Regions from separate parts of the Nocardioides scoriae genome, predicted to be linked through region 1. Evidence: predicted binding sites of a transcription regulator. Region 1 holds the regulator's gene; the other holds the start of a gene.

Region 1 (11,542 bases):
GAGCACGTCTACGTGCTGCGCTGGAGGATGCCCGGCGTGCTCGTCCCGGCCTCGGAGACCGACGACCGGGCCCGGCTGCGCCTCGACGCGCTGCCTGCGGGCTGGGGGATGCCGGTGCTGCGCTCGCGGCTCAGCGTCGACCTGCCCGGCCGTCCGGAAGCGGTGACCTGCCGCGTCGGCGACCGGGCCTGCCGGCCGCGGATCGGTGGCGCGGGCGTCGTCGTGACGACCGGGCGGCTCGACGCGGGTACGCCGGTGCGGCTCGACGCGGTCCTCGGCTCGCGCAGTCCGGAGGTCGAGCGGCTGCCGTGGCCGCTGCGGGTCACCCCCGTGCTCGGCGACCGCTGGTGGCCGCCGCTGCTCGTGCTCGTGCTCGCCGCGCTGGCAGCGTGGGCCGGGGTCCGGCTGGCCTCGCGACCGCGCGTGCGCCGGGCCCGGCTGGTGGTCCTGGGGGCCGTCCTGGCCACGGGCCTGGCCCTGGTGCTGGCGCCCTGGAGCCTGCTGGCGCTGGTCCCGGGCGGGCTGGCCCTGGGCTCGCTGCCGCTGCTGCTGCCGGCCCCGTCCACAGCCGGGGAGGGCCCGGGACGCCAGGCGCCCGCCGCGACATAGGGTGCTGCGGTGGTCGAGCAGCCGGAGGTCGGGACGAGCCGGGCGGCCGCCGACCCGGATGTCGCCGAGGTCCTCGCCGCTGCCGTGGCCGCGCTGGGAGGGCAGGAGCGCGCCGGTCAGGTCACCATGGCCGAGTCGGTGGCGCGGGCCCTGGAGACCGGGCGTCACCTGTTGGTGCAGGCCGGCACCGGCACCGGCAAGTCGCTCGGCTACCTGGTCCCCGCCCTGCTGCACGGCGACCGGGTGGTGGTCGCGACGGCCACCCTGGCGCTGCAGCACCAGCTCGTCGAGCGGGACCTGCCGGCGCTGACCGCGGCGGTGGGTGATCGGCTCGGGGCCGGTGACTCGTCGTTCGCGGTGCTCAAGGGCCGGTCCAACTACGCCTGCCTGCACCGCGTCCGCGAGGGCGTGCCCGACGACCAGGGGGCGCTCATCGACGCCGCCGACGTGGTCGAGGGCTCGCTGGGGGCCGAGGTGCTGGCGCTGCGCGAGTGGGTCGAGGACGAGGCCCGCGAGGGCGGCACGGGGGAGCGCGACCACGCCCCGCGCCACACCGACCGGGTGTGGCGCCAGGTCAGCGTCAGCCACCGCGAGTGCCTGGGTGCCTCCCGGTGTCCCTTCGGCCAGGAGTGCTTCGCCGAGCTGGCGCGCGAGCGGGCCCAGCGCGCCCGCGTGATCGTCACCAACCACTCGCTGCTCGCCATCGACGCCATCGAGGGCATCCCGATGATCCCGGCGTACGACGCGGTGGTGGTCGACGAGGCCCACGAGCTGGTGTCGCGGGTGACGCAGGCAGCCACCGACGAGCTGTCGGTGGGGGAGGTGGAGCGGACCTCGCGCCGCGCGGCCCGCTACGTCGAGGGCAGCCAGGCCGACGACCTCGGCGACGCCGCCGAGGCGCTGCTCGACGCCCTCGTCGAGGCGCCCGTGGGCCGGCTCGACGCCGTCCCGCAGGTGCTCGGCGACGCGCTGGCCCTGGTCCGCGACGCCGCGCGGGCCCTGATCAGCGCGCTGCCCAAGGAGCCCGCCATCGGCTCCGGCGAGCCCGCCGACCCGGGCGCCGCGCAGGCCAAGGGGTGGGCGCAGGAGCTGTTCGCCACCGCCGAGCGGATGGCTGCGGGCTCGGACCGCGACGTGCTGTGGGTCAGCGAGCGCGACCGGGTCCGCGGGGGTCACATGCTCCACGTGGCTCCGCTCGACGTGGCCCTGCCGATGCGCCAGGGACTGCTGGCCGAGAAGACGGCCGTCTTCACCTCGGCGACGCTGCGCCTGGGGGGCGACTTCGACGCCGTCGCCGGCTCGCTGGGACTGTGGGCCAAGGAGCGGGTGACGGCCGAGACGCCGGTCCCGGAGACGCGCGACGAGGACGACCTGACCCAGTCGTGGGAGGGCCTGGACGTCGGCTCGCCCTTCGACTACCGCCGGCAGTCGATCCTCTACGTCGCCCGCCACCTGCCCCAGCCGGGCCGCGACGGCCTGACGCAGCGCCACCTCGACGAGATCGCCGAGCTGGTCGACGCGGCCGACGGCCGCACCCTGGGGCTGTTCTCCAGCCGGCGGGCGGCCGAGGCCGCTGCGGAGCACGTGCGCGAGGTGCTGCCCCACCTGACGACGTTGGCGCAGGGCGACGCGCAGCTGCCCGAGCTCGCGCGGCAGTTCGTCGGCGACCCCCACACCAACCTGTTCGGGACCCTCAGCCTGTGGCAGGGGCTCGACGTGCCGGGGGACACCTGCCAGCTGGTGCTCATCGACCGGGTGCCGTTCCCGCGACCCGACGACCCGCTGATGTCGGCGCGCCAGCGGGCGGTCGACCAGCGCGGCGGCAACGGCTTCATGTCGGTGGCGGCCACGCACGCGGCGCTGCTGCTGGCGCAGGGCGCCGGCCGGCTGATCCGCACCACGACCGATCGGGGCGTGGTGGCCTGCCTCGACCCGCGACTGGTGACCGCGCGCTACGGCGGCTTTCTGCGGGCGAGCCTGCCCCCGATGTGGCAGACCGAGGACCCGGCGGTGGTGCGCCAGGCGCTGCAGCGGCTCAGCGGGGGCTGAGGCCCCCGCCGAGCAGACGGCTCACATGCGGCGCAGGACCGCGGTGACCTTGCCCAGGATCGTGGCGTAGGTGCCGTCGATGGGGTCGTAGGCCTCGTTGTGGGGCATCAGCCAGACCTTGCCGTCCTTCTTCTGGAAGGTCTTGACGGTGGCCTCGCCGTCGAGCATCGCCGCGACGACCTCGCCGTTCTCGGCGGTCGGCTGCTGGCGCACCACGACGTAGTCGCCGTTGCAGATCGCCGCGTCGACCATCGAGTCGCCCGAGACCTCGAGCAGGAACAGGGTGCCGTCGCCGACCAGCGACTTGGGCAGCGGGAAGATGTCCTCGACCCGCTCCTCGGCCAGGATCGGTCCGCCGGCGGCGATCCGCCCCACCATCGGGACCATCGTGGCCGTCGGCATGGCGTCGCCGGAGCCCGTGGGGTCGTAGGGGGACTCGTCGGCGCTGGCGATCGCCCGGCGCGCGGCCATCAGCTCGGGGATGAAGACCTCGAGCGCGCGCGGCCGGTTGGGGTCGCGCTTGATGAAGCCCTTCTGCTCCAGGACCCGCAGCTGGTGGGCGACGCTGGAGGAGCTCGTCAGGCCCACCAGGGTGCCGATCTCGCGGATGCTCGGCGGGTAGCCGCGCTTCTCGATCGACTCGCGCAGGGTGTTGAGGATGCGCTGCTGACGCGGCGTCAGTCCGGTCACGTCGGGCGCGGCGTCGGGGAGCTCCGAGACCGTGCCGCGGGTCGTGGTCTCGGTCTTCTTGCTGTCTGAGTCGCGCGTCGCCATGCAGGCAACGTAGTCCAGCAGGCGGCGGCACTTCAAACACCTGTTCGAAGTGCGTGTCGCGGCGCGTCGTCGGCGTGTCGCGTGATCCGTGGGGTGGGTGTGACGCACGAGGCGAACATTTGTTCGAGGAATGCTTGTGCGGCTCGAACACCTGCTCTAACGTCGTACACGTGTTCGATCGAACGTCTCTTCGAACCCGACGACGCCGAAGTGCTCCAGAGGCTGTCAGAGGTCGCCGCTAGACATGGTCCAGCACACAGCAGGGGTCGCCACCCACGTCGGGTCACGAGGACCCGGCACTTCCCCGAAAGAGGTTGATCGATGAGCACGCTGAGCATTGCCCCCGAGGTCGTCCCCACGTCCGGCACGACGGTCCGTCGCGCCGCCACGTCGCGGCACCTCCTTTCGGTCCCGTCCTTCGACTTCGCCTCGCCCGTCGAGGCCATCGGCCTCGAGCCGGCCGCCCGCGAGGTGGCCCCGGAGCTGCGCGTGGCCCCCGCCCCGGTGCCGCCGGTCGCCCTGGTCCCGGCCCAGCGCCACCCCGCGGTGGCCCCGGCCGCCGCCGCGGTCTCCCGGCACGCGGTGCGCCCGGCGCGGGCCGCCGTGCGCCTGACCCGCCGCGGTCGCGCCGTCATCACCCTCACCTTCGTCGGCATCGCCGTGGCCGCGCTCGTCACCCTCGGCGGCGGCTGGGCCGTGGCCAGCCTCGGTGGCGGCACCGCCGAGCCCGTGCGGACCGTCCAGGTCCAGCCCGGCGACACCCTCTACGACATCGCCAGCGACGTGGCCGCCCCCGGTCACGTCCGCGAGATGGTCTACGAGATCAAGGCCCTCAACGACCTGCCCTCCTCCACGATCTCCGAGGGCCAGAAGCTCGCCGTCCCCCGCGGCTGAGTCACCGGCCCGTCCGCCACGGGCCGCCATGACGTGCGACGACCTCTTCGACCCGGGTCGCCGCACGGGGGAAGAGACGGGGTGGGACCGCGCTGCGGTCCCACCCCGTTCGTCTGTCCTGGGGCCGCTGATTACCCGGACGTCCGGGTAATCAGTCACTTGGCGGGTGTTGCAACAGCCGTCAGGTAGCTGAAAAGGACGTCCAGTGGTGCCGAGCCGACGATGTCGTCGAACGGGCGGCCCCCTCGCTGAGCATCAACTGGGCCAACGTGTACGTCGCCATCACGGCCGACTCCAAGGCCGGGGGAGCGTCGTCCAGCACGAACGACCGCAGCGCGAGCAGCGTGTCCGACACGAGGAACGTCCAGCCGCCGGCCGCGAGCAGGCGTCGCGCGTCGACGGGCAGATCCGGGTCGAGGTGGGTGGTGGCGCCGGCGAGGACGGCGAGCAGCGCGGCGTACGCGAGGACGGGCGGGCCGAGCTCGGGCTGACGTCGGTGCGCGGCGTAGGCCAGGGGCGGTGCGGACACGACCCAGGTGGCGAGCGCGGCTCGCAGGCCGGGTGCCTGCCACAACGGTCGCGCGGCTCGCACCTGGTGCAGGCCGGCGAGGTACGCCGCGTGGCCGGCCGCAAAGCTGGCCATCCCCGCCAGGAACGGCGAGGTGCCCTTGCCGAGCAGGGCGACGTCCCCTCCCCACCCGCCGACCTGGGCCGCCAGCGTGGCAGTGCGCAGGGGCGACCCGGTGGCCCGGGGGTCGGTGGCGAGTGACGTGGCCAGCACGGGCATCAGCAACGGCTTGGTCCACCGGCGGGCTCCGACGTGGTCCGAGCGGCCGGCGAGCCAGGTGTCCAGCGACGCGACCGCCAGGTAGGCCAGCCGGGCACGGTGCGAGGTCCTGGTCGTCACGGGAGCAGTGTGGCCCCGCGAACCGCGCGGGACCAGCGCCGCGGAGCCCGTGGTCGGGCGCTGGTCAGCACGTCCTCAGCGCTGGCCCGACAGCGCCGGGCTGGCCTCGGCCACACGGAGCGGCGTCTGCGGCCCGGTCGTGGTGACGGTCCCGTCGACAGGCCGCAGCGGCCCGCCGTTGAGCGACCACTGCGCCGTCCAGGTGACCGTCACGCGGTGCTCGACGGTGACGCGGGCGTCGGCGTACCGGTGCACCACGTCCTTGCTCGGGTACGCCGCCCCCGGCGTCCTCGTCGTGCTGGTCGTCCCGTCGCCGTGGTCCCACACGAACGTGCTGGGCTCGATCTCCAGCCGGACGTCCTGCCCCAGCAGCGTGAGCTCGCGCGTCAGCGGCTCGGCCTGCGTGAAGAAGATGGTGTCGAAGTTGATGAGCGTCTTGTCGGCCGGCTGGCTCTGCGCCCGCAGCTCCGGCAGCGGGATCCTCCGGAACGCCGCCAGCACCATCGCATCGGTCACCTGGGGCGGGGGAGGGGCGGCGGCATTCGCCGCGGGAGCTGGCTCACCTGCTCCGGTGCACACGAAGCCCAGTGGGGTCTCACCAGCGGGGCTGATCTGCCACTGTCGGTACTGGGTGCTTCCCGGCGGACAAGTGTTGGGGCAGACGCCCGCGCCCGTGGCGGGATTCCCGACTCCTGAGTCGCAGGGGTTTCGGTAGTCATAGGTCACTATGGGCTGGCTGCTGTTCATCGCTGGCCTTTGCGCCCTTGAGATCTGAGGTGAAGCAGGGTTCTGCGAATCGATCAGTGATTGCTGCTTGGCCTCCTTGGTCCACGTTTCAAACGTGTTCGCCGGGCCTGGACGGACGTCCGTGTCGGCGGATGCAACTGGACAACATGCGAAGAGGAGCAGTGCCGTGATGTAGAGGAGTCGGCGCATCATGCTTCGGGATCCAAGGCTCCTACGCGCCACTCGCCGGCGATCCAACGAAGCTGAAAGGCCTTGAGAACGCGTTGTCCCCCTGGGGCCTTCTGAGTTGGGCTTCCAGCCTTGGGCTTGTACTCCTGAGGGGAATAGGCGACCCCTGCATCGATATATGCGATGTCACCCTGGATCGAATAGAACTTGAGGTAGCTCGGCTTCCACGCGCCGCCGCGGATGTATCCGCCTGACTTGTAAGTACGCTCGATTCCCCGCGCGATGGCCTCGCACTTAGTGCACTCGTCGGTGAACGTCTGTCGAAAGTTCGACACATCTCCGCTGTCCCCAGCGAAGGCCATGCTGGCCAAGAAGTAGGCGACCGTTGCTTTGGCGCCCGATTCAGACTTGGTCGACAGGCCTGCTGGAGGGGTCGGGGCCGCAGGCTCGGGGGTGGCGGTCTCCGTGGGGGGCGACGGCGTGGGCGCCGGGGCGGCCTCGGGAGGGCTCCCGCCGCACCCCGCGAGCACGGCCAGCGACACCACGCTCGTCACACTGGTCACCACGCGGCTCAGTCGACGCATCCTTCACCTCAACAGCTAGTCCCGAGAACGTCGAGACGGTATCTACCCAGGTCAGGGCGTCGCCACACCATCTTCCCGACCTGTGGACAACCTCGCGGGCGCAGCGTGCGGACAGACGATCAGTTCGCGGCCGGCGGCCGCTGGGCCACGCCTGGAGGGGCACCGGACGTGCCGAGCTGATCGTCGTCCGGCACGCTGACGACCGACCAGCAGCCAGCAGCCCGCAGCAGGGGCCTGGTCCTCAGCGCTCGAGCCGGCGGCGGCCGACCACGCGGGCGGGGGAGCGCGCCGCGGACCGCAGCCGGACGCCGAGCAGCAGCGCCGCGAGGAGCGAGGCGACCGCGCCGAGGAGGGCCACCACCAGGACCAGCCACGGGCTGCCGTCCCCGGCACGCAGCTCGCGACCGAGGTCGATGCAGACCGCGACGAGGACGAGCCACGCCGCGAGGGCCGCGAGGCATCCGAGGCCCAGCAGGGCGAGCCGGCGACGTCGCCGGCCGGCGCCCGGGCCGGGCTCGGCAGGGCGCCGGGTGCGCTCGGTGGCGCGGTGCCGCGCGGTGTCGCTCACGGCAGCCAGTGTGGTGGCTGACACTCCGTCGCGGTCCACAACCCCAGAACCGGGTGTGGAGGAGACGTCCGCACGGGTGACCTGGAGGTGGACACGCGGTGGACTACCGGACGCGCGCACCGAATTTCGAGACGGATCGCGGCGCTGACCTGCACGGATGACGGAACACGCCACAACCACCCAGATCGACACGCCGCGGTTGGTTGCACGGCGTCGGCGGCGCGGTCTACGGTTCACTACATCTAGTAGTTACACGGATGTAGTTATCCACATCTAGTCCCACAGGGCGGGTCGGGTTACTCACAGGGAACCCCCGTCGTCCACACGGAATCCACAGGCCTGACCACAGGTTGAACCCTCGAGAGGAGGGCCCGATGCACTGTCCCTTCTGTCGCAGCACCGACACCCGGGTCCTCGACTCGCGCGTCGCCGAGGACGGCACGGCGATTCGTCGCCGCCGCACCTGCCCGACCTGCGAGAAGCGGTTCTCCACGGTCGAGCAGATGCAGCTGGTGGTCTGCAAGCGCAGCGGGGCCACCGAGCCGTTCACCCGCGACAAGGCCGTCGCCGGGGTCCGCAAGGCCTGCAAGGGCCGCCCGGTCTCCGAGGGCGACCTCGCCCGGCTGGGCCAGGTCGTCGAGGACGTGCTGCGGGCCAACGGGCGCGCCGAGGTGCCGGCCCACGAGGTCGGCCTGGCCATCCTCGGCCCGCTGCGCGAGCTGGACGCCGTGGCGTACCTGCGCTTCGCCAGCGTCTACAAGTCGTTCCAGAGCGCCGCCGACTTCGAGAGCGAGATCGCGCTGCTGCGCACCGATCCGACTGTCAGTGGTCCCGGCCACGATGGGACCAGCGCCCCCGACGCGCTGGTCCCCACCCCTCAGCCCACGGGCTGACCACGAGCAGCCCCGTGCGCCGTGGGGAAGCGGCGCGCGGGGCCACCACGTACGACCAGATCCAGCACCACGAGCTACACCCATGACGACCAGCACGACGACGAGCACCACCACACCAGGGAGCAGGGGAAGATGACCGAAACGGTGAGCAGCACCGGCACAGCACGCGGACGACGCAAGGGTCTCAAGATCGAGCAGACCTTCTCGACGCCCGGCGTCCACCCCTACGACGAGCTCACCTGGGAGCGACGCGACGTCGTCCAGACCAACTGGAAGACCGGCGCGACCGTCTTCGAGCAGCGCGGCGTCGAGTACCCCGACTTCTGGAGCGTCAACGCCTCCACGATCGTCACCACGAAGTACTTCCGCGGCGCCGTCGGCACCGACAGCCGCGAGTGGAGCCTCAAGCAGCTCGTCGACCGGGTCGTGAAGACCTACGTCGCCGCCGGTCTCGAGCACGGCTACTTCGCCACCGAGAAGGACGCCCAGGTCTTCGAGCACGAGCTCACCTGGCTGCTGGTCCACCAGTACTTCTCGTTCAACTCGCCCGTGTGGTTCAACGTCGGCACGCCGAGCCCGCAGCAGGTCTCGGCCTGCTTCATCCTCTCGGTCGACGACTCGATGGACTCGATCCTCAACTGGTACAAGGAGGAGGGGTTCATCTTCAAGGGCGGCTCCGGCGCCGGCCTCAACCTGTCGCGGATCCGGTCCTCCAAGGAGCTGCTCTCCTCGGGTGGCACCGCCAGCGGCCCCGTCTCCTTCATGCGCGGTGCCGACGCCTCCGCGGGCACCATCAAGTCGGGCGGCGCCACGCGCCGGGCGGCCAAGATGGTCGTCCTCGACGTCGACCACCCCGACATCGTCGAGTTCGTCGAGACGAAGATGAAGGAGGAGGACAAGATCCGCGCGCTGCGCGACGCCGGGTTCGACATGGACCTCGGCGGCAACGACATCACCTCCGTGCAGTACCAGAACGCCAACAACTCGGTCCGCGTCAGCGACGAGTTCATGCGCGCCGTCGAGGACGGCACCGGCTTCGGCCTGCGGGCCCGCGACACCGGCGAGGTCATCGAGACCGTCGACGCCCGTGCGCTGTTCACCAAGATCAGCGAAGCCGCGTGGGCCTGCGCCGACCCGGGCCTGCAGTACGACGACACCATCAACGACTGGCACACCAACCCCGAGACGGGCCGCATCACCGCGTCCAACCCCTGCTCGGAGTACATGTCGCTCGACAACTCCTCGTGCAACCTGGCCTCGCTCAACCTGCTCAAGTTCCTCAAGGACGACGACACCTTTGACGCCCCGCTGTTCGCGCAGGCCGTCGAGCTGATCATCACCGCGATGGACATCTCGATCTGCTTCGCCGACTTCCCGACGGAGCCCATCGGCGAGACCACCCGCAACTACCGCCAGCTCGGCATCGGCTACGCCAACCTCGGCGCGCTGCTCATGGCCATGGGCCTGGGCTACGACTCCGACGGCGGCCGCTCCATGGCGGCGACCATCACCTCGCTGATGACCGGCGTCTCCTACAAGCGCAGCGCCGAGCTCGCCGCGGTCGTGGGCCCGTACGCCGGCTACGCCCGCAACGCCGACGCCCACAAGCGCGTCATGCGCAAGCACCAGGCCGCCAACGACGTCGTGCGCACCCTGCACGGCACCGACGCCGCCGTGCACAAGCTGGCCACCCAGGCCTGGGCCGACGTCCAGAAGCTGGGCGAGAAGAACGGCTTCCGCAACGCGCAGGCCTCCGTGCTCGCGCCCACCGGCACCATCGGCTTCATGATGGACTGCGACACCACCGGCATCGAGCCGGACTTCTCGCTGGTCAAGTTCAAGAAGCTCGTCGGCGGCGGCTCCATGCAGATCGTCAACCAGACGATCCCGCGGGCGCTGAAGAAGCTCGGCTACCAGACCGAGTCCATCGAGGCGATCGTCGAGTTCATCGCCGACAAGGGCCACGTCATCGACGCGCCCGGCCTCAAGACCGAGCACTACGAGATCTTCGACACCGCCATGGGCGCGCGCTCGCTCAAGCCCATGGGCCACGTCCGGATGATGGCGGCCTGCCAGCCGTTCCTGTCCGGCGCGATCTCGAAGACGGTCAACCTGCCCGAGTCGGCGACCGTCGAGGAGATCGAGGACGTCTACCTGCAGAGCTGGAAGCTCGGCCTCAAGGCGACCGCGATCTACCGCGACAACTGCAAGGTCGGCCAGCCCCTCTCGGACGGCAAGTCCGACCAGGCGAAGAAGGACCAGGGCCAGAGCGTCGACGCCCCCGTGGTCGAGACCAAGGTCGTCGAGGTCCACAAGCCGTTCCGCAAGCGCCTGCCCAAGAGCCGTGCCTCGCTCACCACCAGCTTCACGGTGGGTGGCGCCGAGGGCTACATGACCTCCGGTGCCCACGCCGACGGCGAGCTCGGCGAGGTCTTCCTCAAGCTCGGCAAGCAGGGCTCGACCCTGGCCGGCGTGATGGACGCCTTCTCGATCGCGGTCTCGATCGGCCTGCAGTACGGCGTCCCGCTGGAGACCTACGTCTCGAAGTTCACCAACCTGCGCTTCGAGCCCTCCGGCATGACCGACGACCCCGACATCCGGATGTCGCAGTCGCTCATGGACTACGTCTTCCGCCGGCTGGCGCTGGACTACCTGTCCTTCGAGGAGCGCTCGATGCTCGGCATCTACTCCGCCGAGGAGCGCCAGCGCCACCTCGAGACCGGCTCCTACGAGCCCCTGGAGGAGACCGGTGGGGCGGCCGAGCTGAAGATCGCCGAGGCCGCGCCGCAGGAGAAGGGCACCGGCAAGGACGTCGACAACCGCGCCGACGACCTCGAGACCAAGGACACCCACGGCGCCGAGGCCCGCGAGGTCCCCGCCAAGGTCACGAGCCACGAGGCCCGCACCTCGGCCGAGCTGCTCGAGAAGATCACCGGCAGCGCCATCGACTCGCCGCTGTGCATGACCTGCGGCACCAAGATGCGCCCGGCGGGCTCCTGCTACGTCTGCGAGGGCTGCGGCTCCACCAGCGGCTGCAGCTGACCGACGCCCCACGACGCCGGCCCGGTCCCTCCACGCGGAGGGGCCGGGCCGGCGTCGTACGTCGGCCGCGCCAGAGGTATCTGTGCCGAGGCCCGCCGTCCCCTGTGGGTGACGACCCCCATGCGACGGAGGCGCTGCGATGGCGACCCGCTTCAACCCACCTTCCACCTGGCCCGTCCCTCCAGAGGGCTGGAGCCCGCCGGCCGGCTGGCAACCGGACCCCTCGTGGGGGCCGGCGCCGCCGGGTTGGCCGCTGTGGGTCGACGACGAGCAGACGCCACGTCGGGGCAGGCGCCGGGCGCTCGCT
Region 2 (11,542 bases), 620 kb from region 1:
CCTCGCCGCTGGAGCGGGCCCAGGAGACGGCCGCACCCCTGGCGCGCGTGCGCGGCCTCGAGGTCCGCCTCGACGAGCGGGTCCTGGAGTCGAGCAGCATCTTCGAGGGCAAGCCGTTCCGCTTCCGCAAGTCCGTGCTCCGCAGCCCCGGGATGTGGAAGCACATGTGGAACCCGTTCCGCCCGTCGTGGGGGGAGGCGTACGCCGACATCGTCGCCCGGATGTGGCCGGCCGTGCTCGACGCCCGCAAGGAGGCCGAGGGCCACGAGGCGGTGATCGTCTCCCACCAGCTGCCGATCTGGACCACGCGGCTGCGCGCCGAGAAGCGCTCGTTCCTGCACGACCCGCGCAAGCGCCACTGCACCCTGGCCAGCCTCACGTCGTTCACCTTCGAGGGCGAGAAGCTGGTCAGCATCGGCTACTCCGAGCCCGCCGGCGACCTGATCCCGCTCGCCGACCGCCACAAGCCCTTCTCCTCCGGGGGGCGCCACGAGGAGCTCGACCAGAACGAGGTCGGGGGCGTGGGCTGATGCCCCTGCGCCGCCCCGCCCGCCCGACGTCAGTGCTGCTCACGGCGCTGGCCGCCCTGCTCGTCGCCTCGCTGCTCGCCGGCTGCTCCAGCACGCCCAGCACCGGCGACAAGGGCTACGTCGACGGGTCCGGCGGCCTCACGGTGCTCGACCCGGGCGGCCGCACCCCGCCGCCCGGCACGGTGTCCGGCGAGACCCTGGAGGGCGAGCAGGTCTCGCTCGACGACTACCGCGGCCAGGTCGTGGTGCTCAACGTCTGGGGCTCCTGGTGCCCGCCGTGCCGCAAGGAGGCGCCGCTGCTCGCCGACGCGGCCCGCGAGCTGGCCCGCGACGACGTCGTCTTCCTCGGCATCAACACCCGCGACAGCAGCCAGGCCCAGGGTCTGGCCTACCAGCGCCGCTTCGACGTGCCGTACCCGTCGATCTACGACCCGTCGGGCCGCAACCTGCTCAAGCTGCGCGGCACCCTGACGCCCAACTCGATCCCCAGCACCGTGGTGATCGACCAGCAGGGCCGGGTCGCGGCCCGACTGCTCGGCGACGTCGAGAGCCGCAGCACCCTGGTCGGGATCGTCGAGGACGTGCGCGACGGCTCCGCAGGGGAGTCCTCGTGACGCCGCTCGCCATCGGCGACTGGTTCGCCTCGCAGGCAGCGTCGGGGTCCCTGGCCGTCGCGGTCCCGGTCGCGCTCCTCGCCGGCCTGGTCTCGTTCTTCTCGCCGTGCGTGGTGCCGCTGCTCCCGGGCTACCTCTCCTACGCCACCGGTCTGTCCGGCGCCGACCTGGCCGACGCCAAGCGGGGCCGGATGCTGGCCGGGTCGCTGCTGTTCGTGCTCGGCTTCTCCTTCGTCTTCGTCTCGGTCGGCACGCTCTTCGGCGGGCTCGGCGACTTCTTCTTCGACTACCGGCGCCCGATCACGATCGCGCTCGGCAGCCTCACCATCGTGCTCGGCCTGTCGTTCCTCGGCGTGGTGCCGTGGTTCCAGCGCGACGTGCGCGTCCACAAGGTGCCGGCCGTCGGCCTGGTCGCGGCACCGCTGCTCGGCGTGCTCTTCGGCCTGGGCTGGACGCCGTGCATCGGCCCGACGCTGACGGCCGTCATCGGGCTCTCGCTCGAGCAGGGCACCGCGGGCCGCGGCGCGCTGCTGAGCCTCGTCTACTGCCTGGGCTTGGGCGTGCCGTTCGTGCTGGTCGCGCTCGCCTACCGCCGGATGATGGGTGCCGTCGGCTGGGTGCGTCGCCACCAGCGCTGGGTGACCGGCTTCGGCGGCTTGATGCTCGTGGCGGTCGGCGTGCTGCTGGTCACCGGCTGGTGGGACGTCGCCATCGGCTGGGCCCAGCTGTGGTTCTTCCCCGGCTTCGAGTCGGGGATCTGAGGCGCTGTGGCCACCACCACGACCGAGCGCCCCGCCACCCCGCCGCAGCGGCCCGACCCGCCGGCGCTCTCGCCGCTGGAGCTGGCGCGCTGGGGCTGGCGACAGCTCACCTCGATGCGCACCGCGCTGATCCTGCTGTTCCTGCTGGCCCTGGGCGCCGTCCCGGGCTCGGTGATCCCGCAGACCGACGTCGACTCGGTGCGGGCCTCCCGGTGGCAGGAGGAGCACACCACCCTGGCGCCGATCTACGACAAGCTCGGGCTGTTCTCGGTCTACGACTCGGTGTGGTTCTCGGCCATCTACCTGCTGCTCATGGTCTCGCTGGTCGGCTGCATCGTGCCCCGGCTGCGGGTCTACTGGCGCGGGGTGCGCGCCGACGTCCCCCGGGCCCCCCGCCGGCTCGACCGGCTGCCCGAGCACCGCAGCTGGGAGACCGACGAGGCGCCCGAGGTGGTGCTCGAGCGCGCCCACGCGGCGCTGCGCTCCGGGCGCTACCGGGCGCGGCTCGACGCCGCCGAGGACGCCACACCGGGCTCGGTCCGCGCCGAGCGCGGGCGGCTGCGCGAGGCCGGCAACCTGCTGTTCCACCTGTCGATCCTGGTCGTGCTGGTCGGCTTCGCGACCGGCTCGCTGCTCGGCTTCAAGGGCGGGGCGATCGTGGTCACCAAGGACGGCTTCGCCAACACCCTGACGCAGTACGACGACTTCAAGGCCGGCTCGTTCTTCGACACCGACTCGCTCGCGCCCTTCGACTTCACCGTCGACTCCTTCGACGTGACGTTCCTCCAGGAGGGCCGCCAGGCCGGCATGGCGCAGAAGTTCCGCGCCGACCTGACCTACCGCACCGCGCCGGGCGCCCCCGACCAGGAGCGCGAGATCTCGGTCAACCACCCGCTGAGCATCGACGACACCGACGTGTTCCTCATCGGCCACGGCTACGCGCCCAACATCACGGTGCGCGACGCGGACGGCGAGGTCGCCTACTCCGGCCCGACGGTGTTCCTGCCCGAGGACGCCACCTTCCGGTCCTTCGGGGTGGTCAAGGTCAACGACGCCAAGCTGGCCGACGGGCGCGACACCCAGATCGGGCTCGAGGGCGAGTTCTACCCGACGTACGGCTTCACCGACGCGACCGGACCCTTCGCGGCCTTCCCGGACTCCAAGAACCCCGCGATCTCGATGCTCGCCTACTCCGGCGACCTCGGCACCGACGACGGCGACCCGCAGTCGGTCTACGCGCTCGACAAGTCCGGGCTGAAGCCGATCCTCAAGGCCGACGGCAAGCCGCTGCGCATCGACCTCGCGCTCGGCAGCACCGCGAAGCTGCCCGACGGCATGGGCACGGTCACCTTCGACGGCCTGAGCCGCTTCGTGAAGCTGCAGGTCAGCCACACGCCGGGGCAGGGCGTGGCGCTCGCCGGGGTCGTGCTCGCGCTGGTCGGCCTGCTCGGCTCGCTGTTCATCCGGCCCCGACGCGTCTGGGTCCGGGCCCGCCGGGAGGGGCGGCGTACGCTCGTGGAGGTGGCCGGACTCGACCGCAGCGCCGGTGGCGACCTCTCCGGCGAGCTCGACGAGCTGGTCGAGCGGCTCCGTCCGAAGCCCCCCACCACCACCGCTTCCCCGGAGGAGACGACGTGACGCACGAGCAGTTCGAGGTGCTGAGCAACCAGGCGGTCGCCGGGTGCGCGGCGGTCTACTTCCTGGCCTTCCTGGCCCACCTCGTCCAGTGGGCGGCCGGCCGCAAGGTCGCCGTCGCCGAGTCGGTCTCCGAGACCGGTCGGGTCGGCGCGCGCGAGCACGTCACCGCCGGTGCGGGCGCCTCCGGCGACGTCGCCACGCTCGACGCTCCCGCGACGCCGGCCGCCGACGAGGAGCCGGAGCGGATGCTGCTCTTCGGCCGCATCGGCGTCTCGCTGACGGTTGTGGCCGCCGCGCTGCACTTCCTCTCCGTCGTCACGCGCGGCCTCGCCGCCGACCCGGTGCGGGTGCCCTGGGGCAACATGTACGAGTTCACGCTCACCGGCAGCTTCGTGGTGACGCTGGGCTACCTGCTGCTCTACCGCCGCTACTCGCTGAGCTGGCTGTCGCCGGTCGTGACCGGCTTCGTGCTGGTCGTGCTCATGGTCGACGTGCTCACCCTCTACGAACCCGTCGTGCCGCTCCAGGACTCGCTGCAGTCCCCATGGCTGGTCATCCACGTCGTGGCCGCCGTCATCGCCACCGGCGGCTTCACCCTCGGCGGCATGACCTCGCTGCTCTACCTGGTGAAGGCCCGCTGGGAGGACCGCGGCGGTGTCTCCCGCAACCCCGGTGGCTACCTGGCCCGGCTGCCCGAGCTGAAGGTGCTGGACCGGTTCGCCTACCGCACCCACGCCTTCGCGTTCCCGATCTGGACCTTCGCCGCCCTCATCACCGGCCCGATCTGGGCGCACTACGCCTGGGGCCGCTACTGGGGCTGGGACCCCAAGGAGGTGTGGGCCTTCATCACCTGGGTGGTGTACGCCGCCTACCTCCACGCCCGGGCCACGTCCGGCTGGAAGGGCCGCTCGGCCGCGATCATCGCCCTCGTCGGCCTGGCCACCCTGCTGTTCAACTTCGTCGGCATCAACTTCTTCTTCGGCAGCGGCAGCCAGCACTCCTACGCCGCCCCCGAGCCGACCTCGGTGGTCCTGCACCTCGACGCCTGACCTGGCTCCCTGCCGGAGCCGAGCGCCCGGGTGGCTTCGGGCGGGCATGCCGGTGTCCCCGACCAGCCCGGCTGGTCAGGGTCCGGCGGCAGTGTCGCTGGCGGAGGTCGTGGATCGGGGGCGGCGCTGCTGCGGCACGGGTGGTGCCGCAGTCCCGGGCCGGGCTGGTGGGGTCCGTGGACGCGAGCGGCTGAGGTAGGTGTGCCCCGTGGGGCTGGTCCACCGGTAGGACCCGTCGGGCCTGCGTTCGTAGTCCCAGTCGCTGTGGGTCTTGGCCCGGTGGTGGGTCCGGCACAGGGGCGCGAGGTTCGACAGCGAGGTCTGGCCGGGCGGTCCGCCCTCGTCGAGGTCGACGTAGGGCTGGATGTGGTCGAGGTCGGCGCGCCGTGAGTCGCGGTGGCAGCCGGGGAAGACGCAGGTGGCGTCGCGCAGGACCGCGGCCTCGCGCATCCAGGCGGGCGGGTCGTGGGCATCGACGGCAGGGCCGGCTGGGTCGTCTCCGACGTCGTCTCCGGTCGGCACGGTCAGGACGGGTCGGATCCGAATGGGGCCGGTGCGGCCGGTGACGCGGCGGACCCAATCCTCGAGCACCTCGGTGGTGACCGCGCCGAGCCGTTCGACGGTCGCGGCGCCGGCGCCGGTGTCGTCGGCGGGTGCGAGGTCGGCGGGCGTGACGTGGACGACCAGCTCGACGGACCCGAGCGCGCCCCGGACGTGGTCGAGGTCGGTGGTCTCGCCGGCCAACAGGTCCAGGGCCTGCTGCGGGCTGGCGAGGAGTCCGGCGGCGCGGGCGCGCCGTACGTCCAGGGAGGCGGCGTCGCCAAGCCGCCCGAGCTGGGTAGCCAGCGAACCGACGGTGTGGTCGAAGGCCAGCGCGTCGGGGGTGTCGAGGGTCATGAGGACGTCGGTGGTGGCGGGCCGGGATCCGGTGCGGAGCCAGACGCCGCGGTGGGCGAGCTGGTGGCGTTCGTCCTCGCACGCGCGGACGGGGTCGTGGTAGAGCCGGGCTTCGTCGACGAGGCGGCGGGTGTCGACCTGGTCGAGCTTGGCCGGGGTCGCGGACAGGAGCCGGTCGGCGTGGGCGATCGCGTCGGGTCCGAGGTCGCGGGAGTCCTGCGCGATCCGCCGGGCCCGCCACGGCTCGACCCGGCCTGCGCGGAGGTGCGCCCAGAGTCGTGGGAGGCGGTGGGTCAGGTCGAGGCCGTCGGCGATCAGCGCCCGGCCGGCGTCGAGGGTGATGCCGAGGGCGGCGGCGAGCTCGACGGGCGCGAACTCCGCACACTCCGGAGCACCCTCGCCGGCCAGCCTGGACGACCCCTCGGCCCAGAGGCCACCGCTCTGCGACCAGTCCGCGGCGTAGCCGTCATCCGGGACGGGGTGGAGCAGGGCCCACTCGACGGCGAGCTCGAGCTGGCGGACCTCGGCGGCATGGGCGGTCTGCCTGGCGCGGCGTACTTCGTGGATGACCTGGTCTGCGGCGCCCCGGCCCGGCGCACCACAGGCCTGCGGCACGGTGGGTGCCGGGCGGGTCGCGGTGGTGGCGGGCATGGCCCGATCCTAGCGCTTGGCGCCGACAATATCGATCACGTGTTCGATATGTGGGAGGCGGTCTGAGCGTGTTCTGGGGCGAGGGGTGGGCCCTTCGAGACGCGACTTCGTCGTTCCTCAGGGACCGAGGGGGGCTCGACTGTGTGGGGCCTTTCGAGACACGACGTCGTGGTTCTCAGGACCTCGACGCCTGCCCTGGTCCCTGCTTGCCGGCGCCAGTCTGGGTCGGCGTGGGTCCCGTCCGCGGATCGTACGTACCTGGTACGTGCGATCCGCGGACCAGGTGGTCGGGCCCTTCGAGACACGACTCCGTCGTTCCTCAGGGACCGAGGGTGAGGCCCTCAGGGGCCGAGGGTGACGTCCTCAGGGACCGGGGGCACGCCCTCAGGGGCCAAACAGCTCAGGCGGGCTCGCCCTCGTCGGGCTCCTTGCGCTTGTGGCGGCGCTTGCGGTCGAGCTCGCGCAGGAAGTCCTCGTCGTCGTCGGGGCCGACGGGGCCGCGGGGGGCGGGGCGGCCGCCGCGGCCGCCGCCCTCACCGGGGGGACGCGGGCCGGTGCGGCGTCGGTCGAGGAGCCAGAAGACCGCGTAGACCACCGCCGCGAGGAGGGCGAGGAACAGGACGACGCGCAGCATGCTCCCAGGGTAGATGGTGGCCGGTAGTCGAGGACGAGGTCGAGGCTCCTACCCTGGAGGGGTGAAGGAGTTCGCGATCTACACCGGCCTGCGCCTGGGGCTCTTCGTCGTGACGTACGCCGTCGTCGGCGGCCTCTACGTCCTCGCGTTCGGCACCCAGGGCGTGGTGCTGTGGCCGTTCCTGGTCTCGGTGATCATCTCGGCCGTGCTGTCGGTCAAGCTGCTCAAGCGGCAGCGCGAGGCCTTCGCCCTGCGGGTCCAGCAGCGGGCGGCGCGGGCCAGCGCGGCCTTCGAGGAGCGCCGGGCGCGCGAGGACGCCGACTAGCCGGGCTCAGCGACCGCGGCGCTTGAGCTGGCGGTTGATGCGGGTCTCGGACTGGCCCAGGATCCTGGCCAGCAGCGTGACGCGGTTGCGGTAGGCCAGCGCGCAGGCGCCGACGATGACGAGCAGGACGATGAACCACATGCCGTCATCCTCGCAGGCCGGCGGTGACGCGAGGCCCACGCCCGGCCCGGGGGGTCACCGGGAGGCGAGCACGACGCCGATGCCGGAGCCGGCGAGCAGCCCCGCGGCGTACAGCAGCTCCGCGACGCCGGTCAGCTGCAGCACCGGGATCAGCGCGGGTCCGGTGGCGCGGTCGCCCAGCACGACGGTGACGGCCTTGACGGCCGGGCGGGCGGCGACCAGGGCCAGCAGCGTCCACCAGGTGGTGGTGAGGGCGACGCCGACCAGGGCCACGACGCTGGCGTCGACGAGCAGGCTGTAGAGGTGGCGGGTGCGGTCCTCGCCCAGCACGACCGCCAGGGTGCGCTTGCCCGCGACCCGGTCGGTGGGGATGTCGCGCAGGTTGTTGGCGACCAGGATCGCGCAGGCCAGGGCGCCGATGCCGATGCCGGCCCACAGGGCGGAGAGGTGGAACGCCTCGGTCTGGACGTACGCCGTGCCGATCACGGCCACCAGCCCGAAGAAGACGAACACCATCACCTCGCCGAGCCCGAGGTAACCGTAGGGCCGCGACCCGCCGGTGTAGAACCACGCGGCGAGGATGCAGGCCAGGCCGACCGCGACCAGCCACCAGCTGGTGGTCGCTGCCAGGACCAGCCCGACGACCGCGGCGGCCCCGAGCGCGGCGAACGCCGCCCACTTGACCGCCCGGGCGGGCGCGGCGCCGCTGCCGACCAGCCGCATCGGGCCGACCCGGTCGGAGTCGGTGCCGCGGATGCCGTCGGAGTAGTCGTTGGCGTAGTTGACGCCCACCTGCAGCAGCAGCGAGACGGCCAGGGCGAGCAGCGCCTTCCACCACACCGCCTCGCGCTCCCACACCGCGACGGCGGTGCCGGCCAGGACGGGGGCGACGGCCGCCGGCAGCGTGCGGGGACGGGCGCCGACGATCCACTGCGCGGGGGTGGCCATGCGCGGGATCATGCCAGCCGCGCGGACGGGGTCGGCGGGCCGGGCTAGCGTGGTCCGGTGAGCAGCCTGCGCCCCGTCTCCGGCACCACCGAGGAGCTCCTCGACCTGCTGCGCGACTGGGAGGCGGCTCCCGACCCGCAGCCGCTCGTCATCGCCACCAGCGGCTCGACCGGCGCCCCCAAGCGCGTGGTGCTCTCGCGCGAGGCGGTGCGCGCCTCGGCCCGTGCCACGCACGCGCGGCTCGGTGGCCCGGGCCGGTGGGTGCTCGGGCTGCCGCCGACGTACGTCGCGGGCGTGCAGGTGCTCTACCGCTCGCTGCTGGCCGGCACCGAGCCGGTGGTCCACGAGGGCGACTGGACCGAGACCGTGGACCGGGTCCAGGGCCGCGGCTACGCCTCGCTCGTCCCGACCCAGCTGCTGCGGCTGCTGCGCGACGACGGTGGCCGGCCGGCGCTCGAGGCCCTGGCGCGGCTCGACGCGGTGCTGGTCGGCGGCGGACCCCTCGACCCGCGGGTGCGGGCGGAGGCCGAGGGGCACGGCGTGCGCCTCGTGCAGACCTACGGCATGAGCGAGACCTGCGGCGGCTGCGTGTACGACGGCCGCCCGCTCGACGGCGTGGAGGTCCGGATCGCCGACGACGGCGAGGTGCAGCTGCGCGGCCCGGTCCTGTTCACGGCGTACGACGGGGAGCCGGAGCGCACCGGCCGCGCGATGACCGACGGCTGGTTCCGCACCGACGACCTGGGCGAGCTCGACTCCGCGGGCCTGCTGCGGGTGACCGGCCGGGCCGACGACGTCCTCATCAGCGGGGGGGTCAAGGTGCCGGCCAGGGCCGTCGCGACGATGGTCGCCGCCGACGCCGCGGTGCTCGAGGTGGAGGTGGTGGGCGTGCCCGACGAGGAGTGGGGCGAGCTGGTGACGGCCGTCGTCGAGGCCCGCGACCCGATCTCGCTCGCCGGGGTCCGCGACCTGGTGGAGCCGCGGACCTGGGCGCCGCGCCGGCTCGTCGTCGTGCAGGCGCTGCCCCGGCTGGCCAACGGCAAGCCCGACCGCCAGGCGATCCACGAGCTCGCGGCCCGCGAGGTGGCCGCCGGTGGCTGACCTCGCGGTCTTCGCGGTCCCGCTCACGACCCGCTTCCGCGGCATCACCGTGCGCGAGGGCGTGCTGCTGCGCGGGGAGGCGGGCTGGGGGGAGTTCAGCCCCTTCCTGGAGTACGACGACCCGACCGCCGCGCCCTGGCTGGCCTGCGCGCGCGAGGCCGCCGACCGGGGCTGGCCCGCGCCGGTGCGCGACCGGGTGCCGGTCAACGTGACCGTGCCCGCCTGCGGGCCCGAGGAGGCGCACGCGATCGTGCGCGCCGGCGGCTGCCGCACGGCCAAGGTCAAGGTCGCCGAGCGCGGCCAGGACCCGACGCAGGACGAGGCGCGGCTCGAGGCGGTCCGCGACGCCCTCGACGCCGTCGGCCCCGGCGGGCTGGTGCGCATCGACGCCAACGGCGGCTGGGACGTCGAGGAGGCGTGCCGCCGGATCCCGGTGCTGGAGCGCGCCGCGGGCGGCCTGGAGTACGTCGAGCAGCCGGTCGCCACCGTCGAGGACCTCGCGCTCGTGCGACGCCGGGTGTCGGTCCCGATCGCCGCCGACGAGTCGATCCGCCGCGCCGCCGACCCCTACCGGGTGCGCGACCTCGGCGCCGCCGACGTGGCCGTGCTCAAGGTGCAGCCGCTCGGCGGGGTGCGGGCCTGCCTGCGGATCGCCGAGGACATCGGGATGCCGGTGGTGGTCTCGAGCGCGGTCGAGTCGAGCGTCGGGATCGCCGCGGGGGTGGCGCTGGCCGCCGCCCTGCCCGAGCTGCACCACGCCTGCGGGCTGGCCACCGTCCAGCTGCTGAGCGACGACGTGGCCCGCCACCCGCTGCTGCCCGTCGACGGGGAGCTGCCCGTCGGGCCGGCGGAGGTCGACCCCGCGCGGCTGGCCCGGCTGGCCGCCGACCCCGACCGCGTGGCCCACTGGCGCACCCGGCTGGACCGGGTCGCGGCCCTGCTCGACGACGCCCCGCCCGACCTGGGGCAGGATCGACGGTCGTGAGCCCCGACGCCCCCGAGCAGCCCGCACCCGACCGCGAGCCCGCGCCGGCACCCCAGCCCTCCCAGGTGCTGGCCACCTGGCTGGTGGACCGGCTGGTCGAGCAGGGCGCGAGCGAGGCCGTGCTGTGCCCCGGGTCGCGCAACGCCCCGCTGGCCTTCGCGCTGGCCGCCGACGAGCGGGTCCGGCTGCACACGCGCATCGACGAGCGGACCGCCGGCTTCCTGGCGCTGGGGCTGGCCAAGGCGTCGCGCCGACCGGTCCCGGTCGTGACGACCTCGGGCACCGCGTCGGCCAACCTGCACCCCGCGGTGCTGGAGGCCGCGCACGCCGGCGTGCGCCTCGTGGCGGTGACCGCCGACCGCCCCGCCCGCCTCCGCGGCACCGGAGCCAACCAGACCACCGACCAGGTGCGGCTGTTCGGCGACGCCGCCGGGTTCGCCGACCTGGCCGCGCCCGACGACACGGCGCTGGAGGCGCTGTTCGCCGTGCCCGGGCCGGTGCACCTCGACGTGCAGCTCGACGACCCGCTGGTGCCGCCCCCCGGCCAGCCCGTCCGACCGGCGCCGGGGCCCCGGGCCCGGGACGCCGCGCCCCACCCGTGGCGGCGCCGCACCGACCAGGTCCCGCTGCCGCTGGGCAGGCGCACCGTCGTGGTCGCCGGCGACGACGCCGGCCCGCCCGCCCGGCTGCTCGCCCAGGACGCCGACTGGCCGCTGCTCGCCGAGCCCAGCTCCGGCTCCCGCACCGGCACCCACGCGCTGCGCACCTACCGGCTGCTGCTCGGCACCGGGCTCGGGGACCGGGTGGAGCGGGTCGTCGTCGCGGGCCACCCGACGCTCTCGCGGCCCGTCGCGCGGCTGCTGGCGCGCCCGGACGTCGAGGTCGTCTCGGTGCCCGCCGCCGGTCGCTGGCCGACGAGGCCGTTCCCGGTCGACGCCGAGCACGAGGCCGTCCGCGCCGAGCGCGACGACCCGGCCTGGCTGGAGGAGTGGCGCGCCGCCGACCGGGAGCTGTCGCGGCGCATCGACGCGTTCGTGGCCGCGCGACCGGGGCTGACGCCGTACGAGGTGGCCCAGGTCGTCGACGCCGCCAACCCGCCCGGCGGCCTGCTCGTGGTCGGCGCCAGCAACCCGGTCCGCGACCTCGACCTGATGGCCGGGGCCCACCCGGCGGGCGAGCGCCGGATGGTGCTCGCCAACCGCGGCCTGGCCGGCATCGACGGCACCCTGTCGACGGCGATCGGGGCGGCGCTGGCGCGCGACCGCAGC

What was found. The regulator LexA, encoded in region 1, represses DNA repair genes until DNA is damaged. The targets are predictions, from matches to a motif close to TCGAACANNTGTTCGA.
Region 2: the regulator LexA is predicted to act here: its motif matches at 6,172-6,187, upstream of BLU55_RS11495 (HNH endonuclease signature motif containing protein).

Annotation. Positions count from the first base shown of each region.
Region 1 covers NZ_LT629757.1:1,774,723-1,786,264, reverse strand. The annotation lists gene BLU55_RS08505 (DUF2207 domain-containing protein) at 1-609, shown strand, start outside; gene BLU55_RS08500 (ATP-dependent DNA helicase) at 619-2,658, shown strand; gene lexA (transcriptional repressor LexA) at 2,680-3,432, opposite strand; gene BLU55_RS08490 (LysM peptidoglycan-binding domain-containing protein) at 3,754-4,326, shown strand; gene BLU55_RS08485 (lysoplasmalogenase) at 4,508-5,233, opposite strand; gene BLU55_RS08480 (hypothetical protein) at 5,309-5,749, opposite strand; gene BLU55_RS19440 (DUF6318 family protein) at 6,169-6,714, opposite strand; gene BLU55_RS08475 (hypothetical protein) at 6,974-7,300, opposite strand; gene nrdR (transcriptional regulator NrdR) at 7,675-8,193, shown strand; gene BLU55_RS08465 (vitamin B12-dependent ribonucleotide reductase) at 8,326-11,235, shown strand.
Region 2 covers NZ_LT629757.1:2,390,546-2,402,087, reverse strand. The annotation lists gene BLU55_RS11520 (histidine phosphatase family protein) at 1-530, shown strand, start outside; gene BLU55_RS11515 (TlpA disulfide reductase family protein) at 530-1,144, shown strand; gene BLU55_RS11510 (cytochrome c biogenesis CcdA family protein) at 1,141-1,905, shown strand; gene resB (cytochrome c biogenesis protein ResB) at 1,912-3,543, shown strand; gene ccsB (c-type cytochrome biogenesis protein CcsB) at 3,540-4,592, shown strand; gene BLU55_RS11495 (HNH endonuclease signature motif containing protein) at 4,668-6,140, opposite strand; gene BLU55_RS11490 (hypothetical protein) at 6,541-6,774, opposite strand; gene BLU55_RS11485 (DUF4229 domain-containing protein) at 6,836-7,099, shown strand; gene BLU55_RS20040 (hypothetical protein) at 7,106-7,240, opposite strand; gene BLU55_RS11480 (1,4-dihydroxy-2-naphthoate polyprenyltransferase) at 7,295-8,188, opposite strand; gene BLU55_RS11475 (AMP-binding protein) at 8,246-9,289, shown strand; gene BLU55_RS11470 (o-succinylbenzoate synthase) at 9,282-10,274, shown strand; gene menD (2-succinyl-5-enolpyruvyl-6-hydroxy-3-cyclohexene-1-carboxylic-acid synthase) at 10,271-11,542, shown strand, end outside.